DNA from 3 places in the Bradyrhizobium sp. CCBAU 45389 genome. Region 3 is predicted to be linked to each of the others. Evidence: predicted binding sites of a transcription regulator. Region 3 holds the regulator's gene; each other region holds the start of a gene.
What was found. Region 3 encodes LexA, which represses DNA repair genes until DNA is damaged. Its sites were predicted from a motif close to TGTTCNNNNTGTGTTCNG; they were not measured.

Region 1 (3,275 bases), on a different contig from region 3:
CCCGATACGGGGCTCCAGCGAATGAGGACACGGCGGATTCAACTTGGGACACTGGCCGGATCAGGACGCTGCAAATCCGGGGTACGTCGGTTGCCCAATCGCCAGGTACCCGGCGCCGATGCAAGTTGCTGGACCTGGGTTAGCGTCAGCCTTGGCTGGCCCAGTACCTTTGGCCTCAACTCAGCCTGCCCGGAGTTGGGGCCGCCTTTTGGACACCCCGCGGAGGGGGAAGATCAGGGCCCTCGCTGCGGCCCTATTGTCCATTGGAGCGGCGCCGCTCCAATGCGGCGAAGACTTCAAACAGGACAATGATGATCGCTATGCCTGCACCGCCCCCAAGCGTTAGTAGAAGCACCATCCCCAGCATTCGATCTACTGCCGCTCTATGATTGGTGGCGGCGCTGGGGCTTCTTTTGATTCCAGCGCCATGACGTGCATCGGCCGGGCCTTCTCCGCGGCCGGCTCGGTCAGAGCCATCCGCGCCGCGATCTCTGCTTGCTTCAAATGGTCGGCGGTCGGCACTTCGTTTCCCCGCAGCTCCACCTCCTGCAGCGGAAGCTAGCGGCATAAGTACCAAAGTGAACATTCGTTCCGAGCCGCTGGGTACGACCTTAGCTCAAGGGACCGCGAAGCTTTTTGAGGATGCCAATCTGGTCGTCGATGTTCTCTTGAGCCACTTTCCGAGCCGCTTCCGTGCGCTCCGGATCGGGCGCAGGGATGGGTGGTTTGTCGAGGTGCTTGTCGGTGGGCATCCCCGCACTAGAGCAAATTGGGACACCCGCTTCATTAAACTAGGATACTCGGGGTCAAATACGGACAGTCCCCAAAATCGACGTTGTCCTAATTCCCCTCTGCGGGTGTCGGATATCGAACAGACCGTTCCAGACTTTTCAGCCAGATTGACGACATCCGGGATTTTGCGATTCCCTCCCGGGGCTGGAACAACGTCGCCCGCCATATTGCAAGCGGGCGACGTTGTTGTTTGTGGGGTGTCCTGATCTGCCTCTGCCGGTGTCCCCAAAATCGGTGCTGTCCTAATTAGGCCGCCAACTGAGGCGGCCTCATCTTTGAATATAAACGGCCCCAACTGGGGGCCGCCAACCCTCTGGGGGGTTTTCCTCCAGCAGTCGGGGGGGCACCTTTCGTGCTGGGGGCATCGTAGAGATGCGCTGCTAGGCTGATAGTTCCTCAGCCGCTTAGACTGGTACCCCACGGAGGCGGACAGTACCCAAAATCGCAAAAGAACATATTGCGAACTGAGAACAAATGGGGTACGCTGTTTTTATCGCCGGCCCGCCTCTCAATCGTTTGTCCCCCTAGCGAATCCTCGCCATAAGGAGCACGACCCAATGTCCGCAACTGCCCTGCGTATCGTCGAAGGATCTTCCATGGACAAGAGTAAAGCTCTGGCTGCCGCGCTCTCCCAGATCGAGCGCCAGTTCGGCAAGGGCTCGGTGATGAAGCTGGGCAAGAGCGACAGGTCCATGGACATCGAGGCAGTGTCCTCCGGTTCGCTCGGGCTCGATATCGCGCTCGGTATTGGCGGCCTGCCCAAGGGGCGCATCGTCGAAATCTACGGGCCGGAATCCTCGGGCAAGACCACGCTGGCGCTGCACACGGTGGCGGAAGCGCAGAAGAAGGGCGGCATCTGCGCCTTCATCGACGCCGAGCACGCGCTCGACCCGGTCTATGCCCGCAAGCTCGGGGTCAACATCGACGAGCTCCTGATCTCGCAGCCCGACACCGGCGAGCAGGCGCTGGAAATCTGCGACACGCTGGTGCGCTCGGGTGCGGTGGACGTTCTGGTGGTCGACTCGGTTGCGGCGCTGGTGCCGAAGGCCGAGCTCGAGGGCGAGATGGGCGATGCGCTGCCGGGTCTGCAGGCGCGTCTGATGAGCCAGGCGCTGCGCAAGCTGACGGCCTCGATCAACAAGTCCAACACCATGGTGATCTTCATCAACCAGATCCGCATGAAGATCGGTGTGATGTACGGCTCGCCCGAAACCACGACCGGCGGTAACGCGCTGAAATTCTATGCCTCCGTACGCCTCGACATCCGCCGTATCGGCGCGATCAAGGAGCGCGACGAAGTGGTCGGCAACACCACCCGCGTCAAGGTCGTCAAGAACAAGCTGGCGCCGCCCTTCAAGCAGGTCGAGTTCGACATCATGTACGGCGAGGGCGTCTCCAAGATGGGCGAGATCCTCGATCTCGGCGTCAAGGCCGGCATCGTCGAGAAATCGGGAGCCTGGTTCTCCTATGACAGCCAGCGCCTCGGCCAGGGTCGCGAGAACTCGAAGGCCTTCCTGAAGGCCAACCCCGACATCACCGCCAAGATCGAGACCTCGATCCGCCAGAACTCCGGCCTGATCTCCGAGCAGATTTTGGCCGGCACGCCCGAGAGCGACGCCGACGGCGAGGAGCCGGCGGACGAATAAGCCTTAACGCGGGAAAGTTTTCGCGAGGAGCGGGCACTGAGGACGTTGAGTTGCCGACGTCTTCGGTGCCCGTTTCGTCTTGCGTGAGGGGGGCGCGCCGACGATGAAGCGTGTGATCCTGACCAGTTCGTCCGGCGTTGGTCTTGCTCATGCGAACCGCGCCGACATGGTCGTCCCGCTTATTTTTCGGTTCGTCTTGGGAGTGTTACCCAACGCGCACCACCTGGACGCCTACCTGGAAGGAGACTCTGTAAGAGGCAATCCGGCAGTAATGTGGTTCGATCTTGTCGGCCGGTCTTCCCAGACGGGCCTTGCGCACAAGGGTGCCGGACTGGTCTGGTTCTGCAAGACCTACGGTGTAGACCTCATCGAGCTGTGGTTCGATCCTGAGCCGAACAGTCAGTTGCAGTTGATCTGGATGCTCGATTACCTGCGTTCTCATCCGACGGTCGCCGAGCGTCTGAAGTTGCGCTTTGTCGATTTCGATCTGCGCGGAGCAGATCCCGCAGAGCTTCGTCACCGTGACGTGCGGCAGTTCAATATCGCAGAAAGTGATTTTGCGATCGCCGGAATGGCCTGGGAGGCCTACCGCGCGCCGACGCCCGAGCTTTGCGCCGGGCTGCTCGACAGGCCGCTCGGCAAGCTGTCTTTCCTGAAGCCGGCCATGGAAGACCTGCTATCGGAACTGCCCTCGCCGGTGATGGGACTGGGGGCGACCGAGATGCGGCTTCTCGAGCTGATCGCAAGTGGACACAATCGCACCGATGAGCTGTTTCGGCCTGGCACGCTTGGAGCGCGCGTGTTCGATCCGTGGGAGTTGGGTACGCTGCTCGAAGG
Region 2 (3,275 bases), on a different contig from region 3:
CTCTTGCTCACGCCCGGCGTGAAGGAAAGCGCGTGGCCGTCCCAATGCGCGCACAGATCGGGGGTGAGGATCGACCAGGGCATGTCGGCGAAGCGCTTGGCGAAGAACGGCGCGGCGAGCTCGACGATGTGGTGCTCCGGCTCGAACCAGGCGACGTAATGCGCCTGGCGTTCCCTGCCGATCTCGCGGAAGCGCACGAAGGCGTGCATCTTGTGCTCGTCGCGATGGACGGCTCTTGCCATCGCCGTGACCTGCGCGACGTCAGGGTCGGTCGCGACCTCGATGAGATTGTGGTTGTCCTTCAGCCGGAACAGCAGGCGATAGAGGATCGCAAAACGCTCGACATCGCGATGCAGGATCGCCGCCTTGGCGAGCTCGACGAATTTGCCTGATACGTTGAAGGTGCCGTCATTCACCTCGAGGATCGGAGACGGCGCGGGCGGTGCGAATAACTCCGCTTCGCCGCCTTGCACGGTCCAGGTGACATCGCTGGGCTGCACGTGGTGAAGCACGAGGCTACGGGCGGCTTTGCGCCAGCCGTCGAAATCGGTTTCGGTGTCGAGGGTGATGTACTGCATCAGAAGCCAAACCCTAATTGTGTTGCCCTCGGCTTGAACCGCTCGATCAGCCCGGCAGCGTCGAGGCGATGCGGTGAGGGGCGGTGATCGCTGAGGACGATGAACGGCAGCGCCTTGTGCTTGGGCACGTGCAGCCGCGCGAGATCGGCGAGGCGGATGGTGGTGGTGCGCCGTGTCGCGATGATGCGCTCGACCGCCTTGGTGCCGAAGCCCGGCACGCGCAGCAGTTCCTCGCGGCTGGCGCGGTTGACGTCGAGCGGGAAGCGGTCGCGATGACGCAGCGCCCAGGCGAGCTTCGGATCGATGTCGAGCGGCAGCATCGCGCTGTCGTCGACGATCTCCGCAACGTCGAAGCCGTAGAACCGCATCAGCCAGTCGGCCTGGTAGAGCCGGTGCTCGCGCAGCAGCGGTGGCTGTACCAGAGGCAAAGCACGGCTCGCGTCGGGGATCGGGCTGAACGCGGAGTAATAGACGCGCCTCAATTTGTATGAGCCGTAGAGATTGGCGCTGGTGTGGAGAATGGTGTGATCGGAGGCGCTATCGGCGCCGACAATCATCTGCGTGCTCTGGCCGGCCGGCGCGAAGCGCTGCGGTTTTGCCTTCGTCTTTGCACTGCGGCTGTCCTCGGCTTCGTCGAGCTTCAGCCGCAGCCGGCCCATGGTGCGGCGGATCGCGCGGACGTTCTTCTCGGGCGCGAATTGCTTAAGGCTCGTCTCCTGCGGCATCTCGATGTTGATTGAGAGACGATCGGCATATTTGCCGGCTTCCGCGATCAGCGCATCGTCGGCCTCCGGAATGGTCTTCAGGTGGATATAGCCGCGGAAGTGATGCTCCTCGCGCAGCTTGCGCGCAACGCTCACCACCTGCTCCATGGTGTAGTCGGGGCTGCGGATGATGCCGGAGGAGAGGAACAGCCCTTCGATGTAATTGCGCCGGTAGAAGTCGAGCGTCAGCTTGACCACCTCCTCGATGGTGAAGCGGGCGCGCGGCACGTTGGAGGAGGCACGGTTGACGCAATAGAGGCAATCGTAATTGCAGGCGTTGGTCAGCAGCACCTTGAGCAGCGAGATGCAGCGTCCGTCCGGCGCGTAGGAATGGCAGATGCCCATGCCGGGCGCGGTCGAGCCCATGCCCTTGCCGTCGCTGGAATCCCGCTTCTCGGTGCCGCTGGAGGCGCAGGACGCATCGTATTTGGCGGCATCCGCCAGAATCTCCAGCTTGCGTTGTACGTCCATCCTGGAATCCATTGATTCAACTCATGAATTCTTGGCCTGCCAATTCGATTGACTCTCCGGCCGCCGTTAGCTTTATATTAGAACATATCATGAACAAATGAGCCAGCCGCTGGTTCTCTTTTTGAGAGCCACCGGCAATCACCTCTGAAGGAGCGGCGTATATGAGCGGCGCACGTATGAGCGCGCTTGCGACCTTGCGCGGCCAGATCGAGCGCATCGAGACGGCGGAGGTCGTGCATCAGCAGGATCGCATCGCACTCGGCCATGACGAGGCCGACGCCGCGTTGAAGGGCGGGCTCGCGCGCGCGGCGGTCCACGAGGTGTTTTGCGAAGGGCGCCAGGGCGCGGCTGCGACGGGCTTCGTCATGGGCCTTGCCGGACGCGTGAGCGCGCGCCGGCCGCTGCTGTGGGTGCGGCAGGATTTTTCGGAGTTAGAGGCCGGCGCGCTGTCGATGAGCGGGCTCGCCGAGCTCGGCCTCGATCCGCGCCGCGTGGTGATGGTGCGCGCGGCCGATGTCGAGAGCGCGCTGCGCACTTCGGCCGATGCGCTCGCCTGCGATGCGCTGGGTGCGGTCGTGCTCGAGCTCTGGGGCGATATCAGGCAGTTCGATCTCGTGGCGAGCCGCAAGCTGACGCTGGCCGCGCAAGGCTCGGGCGTCACCGCTCTGATGCTGCGCATGGCCGCACAGCCGCTGCCTTCGACTGCGGAGACACGATGGATGCTGCGCGCGGCGCATTCGCCGCCGGGCCCGATGTGGAGTGCCTGGGGCGCGCCGCGCTTCGATGCCGAGCTTTTGCGCAATCGTCATGGCCCCTGTGGCCGGTGGATCATGGAATGGAATTGTGATGAGTGCCAGTTCAGCGAACCCTCGACGTATTCTCAGCCTGTGGCTGCCGCGCCTGCCCATCGACCGGATCCAGCGGTTCCTTGGCAGCGCCGGGCTGGGTAAGGCCAAAGCCAAAGCGTTTTCAAGCGAAGTGGGTACCGGTTCGCGTGAAGAAAACGCGTCAAAACAAAAAGACGAGCCGAGCATTGTCGTCATCAAGGACAACAATGCGCTGGTGATCCATGCGCTGGACGATGCGGCGTCTCGTTTGGGTTTGCATATCGGCCAACCGCTCGCCAATGCGCGGGCGATGTGTCCGGACTTGAAAGTGTTCGACGCCGATGTCGTGGCCGATGCCAAGACGCTTAGCGACATCGCCGACTGGTGCGACCGCTTCACGCCGCTGGTGGCGCTCGATCCGTCGCACGGGCTGTTCCTCGATATCACCGGCTGCGCGCATCTGTTCGGCGGCGAAGCGGCACTTTTGCAGACACTGGTTCGTGCGCTCGCACGTCAGGGCTTTGCCGTCAGCGCGGCCATTGCTGGCACCTCGGTCTGCGCGCGCACGCTGACGCGGCAGGCGACCGGCACCATCGTGGCCGATGGCGGGGAGGCGGAGGCGATCAGTCCATTTC
Region 3 (3,275 bases):
CTTCCCAGCGCAGAAAGCTCTTGGCGTTGTGCAGGTCCTTGATGATCAGCGGCAGGCCGGCTTTCCAGGTGCGTCCGGGCAGGCCGAAGCCGCGCGGAAACCTGGTGTGACGGGAGTTGAACTCGAACATGTCGGCGGTGCCATAGTAACCGTCGACCAGTCCCATCTCGTGGGAGGTATCGGGGTCATTGTGCCAGAGCTCGATCGCGCCGACATGCGCCTCGTCGTCGCCGCAGAACAGCACCATCACGGCCTGCAGGAATTCGCCTGAGAACACCGGCACCGCCACGCCGCAGGTCAGGCCCGCCGCGAGCGCCTGGTCGGTCCGCTTGAAATAGGAGTTGGCGAATTTGGTGAGGATGACGGGATGGCCGGAAGCCCAGGCCTTGCCGGGAAGGCCCTCATCCCGACCGAAGCGCAGATCTTCGCTTGCGGCCCTGAACGCGGACAACCCTTCGCCGTAGAGGCCGCCGCCGAATTCCAGCCGCATGCGCGTCCGGTCGGGCACCCAGAGTTCAACGACGCGAATGAAGGTCTTCATCGAACGTGCCCGCTGCCTCAAGCCTCCTGGCAGCATCGGCCATTTGCCTGCAGAACGGACGTTCAAAATTCAGGCAGGGCAGCGCAAACTTCGTGCGACGGAGAACAGCGGCGGGCGAGCCGGCGAAGGTATTTTCGAAGATGCAAACCTCACCATCTCGCCGGCCGCGGCCGGCGATGGCGATTTCAATCTTGGCCCCGACCCGCGAGCCGGGGGGCAGCTAGGTCAGCCAATCGGCAGGCGTGTGATCGTCGGCCTGTCGGCGGTGATCTGCGGCTTGTGCTCGCGCTCGCCGAGTGGCTGGGTCACCGGCAATTGCAGCACGGTTGCGCGCTGGCCTTCCACGAGCTGAGTCACCAGCACGTATTTGCCGTCGGGGAATTCGATCGCATCGTGATGGCGATCCGGAATGTGCGGATCGATCTTGCCGAACTTGCCGACGCGCGAGTTGATGGTGCGCGTCCAGATCCAGCGATTGTCGTAGCGGACATTGTCGGCGAAGGCGAGCTCCGTTCCCGGCAGCAGGCATACCGCGACCGACATGTCGGCTTCGGAGGCGAAGCCGCGTGTCGAGGTGCCGCGGAAGGTTGTCGTGACGATCGTCTCGCCGACTTCGGCGGGACGCGTCGCGACGGCGTGCAGGCTGTAGTCACACATCGGGGTGCTCCTCATTCGAAGATAGCGACCCGCGCCTCCTGTCGAGGCACAGGCCTCTATCAGAGTGGAAGCATACAACGGTCTGCTTGGTTGTGGGCAAATCTGCGGCTTTGGGTCCGCAGGCCGCCATCACAATATCTTTTTCAGATGCACGAGGAACAAAGCCTGCTCCCGTGCATTCGGCATGCTTCGTCGTCAGCGGCCAGCAGGTGCCGACCAGCCTGAATACGGCCAGGCGGGTTGCGACGGCGCTGCAATGGCTCCGCGTGCGTTGCGGAATTGCTCGCTCGTCGTCGGCGGCGTCGCCTTGCGGACATGATGCGACTGTGCGGCGACGGCCTGTGACACTGACGTTGCGATCAGCGCCATCGTGACGATGCTCAAGACGATCTTGCGCATGGTTGTCTCCTCGGTTTCTCACAAGGCCTGCGAAGCGATGAGTGCTTCGTGCGGCGTGCCGAGGATCTAGCGCGGGAGAGGTGGCCGGATAATCTGTGCAGAACCAGAAAGACTATCCAGCCGGAGCGGACAATCGTCCGCTCCAACGCGTGTCGAACGATCGCGAGGTCAGCTCAGTACTTCCGGTACAGGCCGATCAGCTTGCCCTGAATCTTCACCCGGTTGGGCGGCAGGATGCGGACCTCATAGGCGGCGTTGGCGGGCTCGAGCGCGATCGAGGCGCCGCGGCGGCGGAAGCGCTTCAGCGTCGCTTCCTCGTCGTCGATCAGCGCCACCACGATGTCGCCGGTGTCGGCGCTCTCGTTGCGCTGGATCAGCGCCATGTCGCCGTCGAGGATGCCGGCTTCCACCATCGAATCGCCGCGCACTTCGAGCGCGTAGTGCTCGCCCGAGCCGAGCATGTCAGGCGGCACGCTGATGGTGTGGCTGCGGGTCTGCAGCGCCTCGATGGGCGTGCCGGCCGCGATACGGCCCATGACAGGCACGGCGACCGGACGCTCACCCTCGTCGGCGGGCGGGCTGGAGGTCGTGCGCACCTTGCCGAGATTGCCTTCGATGACGCTCGGCGTGAAGCCGCGACGGTTGCCGGCGGCCGCCTGAAGCTCGGGCAGCTTGATGACCTCGATCGCGCGGGCGCGGTTGGGCAGGCGGCGGATGAAGCCGCGCTCCTCGAGCGCGGTGATCAGGCGATGGATGCCCGATTTCGACCGCAGATCGAGCGCGTCCTTCATCTCGTCGAAGGAAGGCGGCACGCCGCTTTCCTTCAGTCGCTCGCTGATGAACCGCAGGAGCTCGTATTGTTTGCGCGTTAACATCTCGACCAAAATCCCCCGGTTGATGTCGTTCGATTCCGAGACGCTCAGTTCAGCGATAAGCCGCTGCATGCTCGAAACAAATCATGAACGGACACTATATGTTCGATACATGTTCCGCAACTGCTTAATTTACCGTGAACGCGACAAAGTTCGCGGAACGCGTGTGGTGACGGCGCTCAGACGGGCAGAGGCAGCACCTCGCATGGCGAGCCGGCTTCGGCCTTCGGCGCGAACGGTGCGCGCACGAGAAGTGCCTGTGCCGCAGCGAGATTCGCAAGCAGCGAAGAATCCTGGTGATCGACGGGAAGGGCGATCAGCGTGCCGTCGTCGCGCCGCTCCAGCCGTGCGCGCAGATAGTCCTCGCGGACATCGTTTGCGCCGAGGTCGCGGCCGAGCACGGCGCGCTCGCGCCGATGGTGAATCACGGCGCGGCCCGACAGCGCGCGAATCAACGGCACCATGAACAGGAAAGCGCAGACGTAGGACGACACGGGATTGCCGGGCAGGCCGATGACGCGCATCGCGCCGAGCCGGCCGTGCATCATCGGCTTGCCCGGCCGCATCGCGATCTTCCAGAACGACATCGCGATGCCCTCGGCCTTGAGCGCCTGCTGGACCAGGTCGTGGTCGCCGACCGAGGCGCCGCCGCTCGTGACCAGGATGTCGGCGCCGCTCTCGCGGGCCCGGCGTATCCCGGTGGCGGTGGCCTCCAGCGTATCGGCGGCCACGCCGAGGTCGACGGTATCGGCGCCCTCCTGGCGGGCGAGCGCGTGCAGGGCATAGCCGTTGGAGTAGACGATCTG

Region 1: the regulator LexA is predicted to act here: its motif matches at 1,241-1,258, upstream of recA (recombinase RecA).
Region 2: the regulator LexA is predicted to act here: its motif matches at 1,892-1,909, upstream of XH79_RS31690 (putative DNA modification/repair radical SAM protein).

What each region holds. Positions count from the first base shown of each region.
Region 1 is NZ_LBIY01000097.1:35,012-38,286, forward strand. It holds gene XH79_RS33000 (hypothetical protein) at 373-522, opposite strand; gene recA (recombinase RecA) at 1,350-2,438, shown strand; gene XH79_RS33010 (hypothetical protein) at 2,542-3,275, shown strand, end outside.
Region 2 is NZ_LBIY01000096.1:403,447-406,721, forward strand. It holds gene XH79_RS31685 (UdgX family uracil-DNA binding protein) at 1-578, opposite strand, end outside; gene XH79_RS31690 (putative DNA modification/repair radical SAM protein) at 578-1,813, opposite strand; gene XH79_RS31695 (ImuA family protein) at 1,975-2,763, shown strand; gene XH79_RS31700 (Y-family DNA polymerase) at 2,660-3,275, shown strand, end outside.
Region 3 is NZ_LBIY01000010.1:35,690-38,964, forward strand. It holds gene XH79_RS05685 (GAF domain-containing protein) at 1-541, opposite strand, end outside; gene XH79_RS05690 (hypothetical protein) at 767-1,198, opposite strand; gene XH79_RS05695 (hypothetical protein) at 1,394-1,597, opposite strand; gene lexA (transcriptional repressor LexA) at 1,771-2,472, opposite strand; gene XH79_RS05705 (molybdopterin molybdotransferase MoeA) at 2,649-3,275, opposite strand, start outside.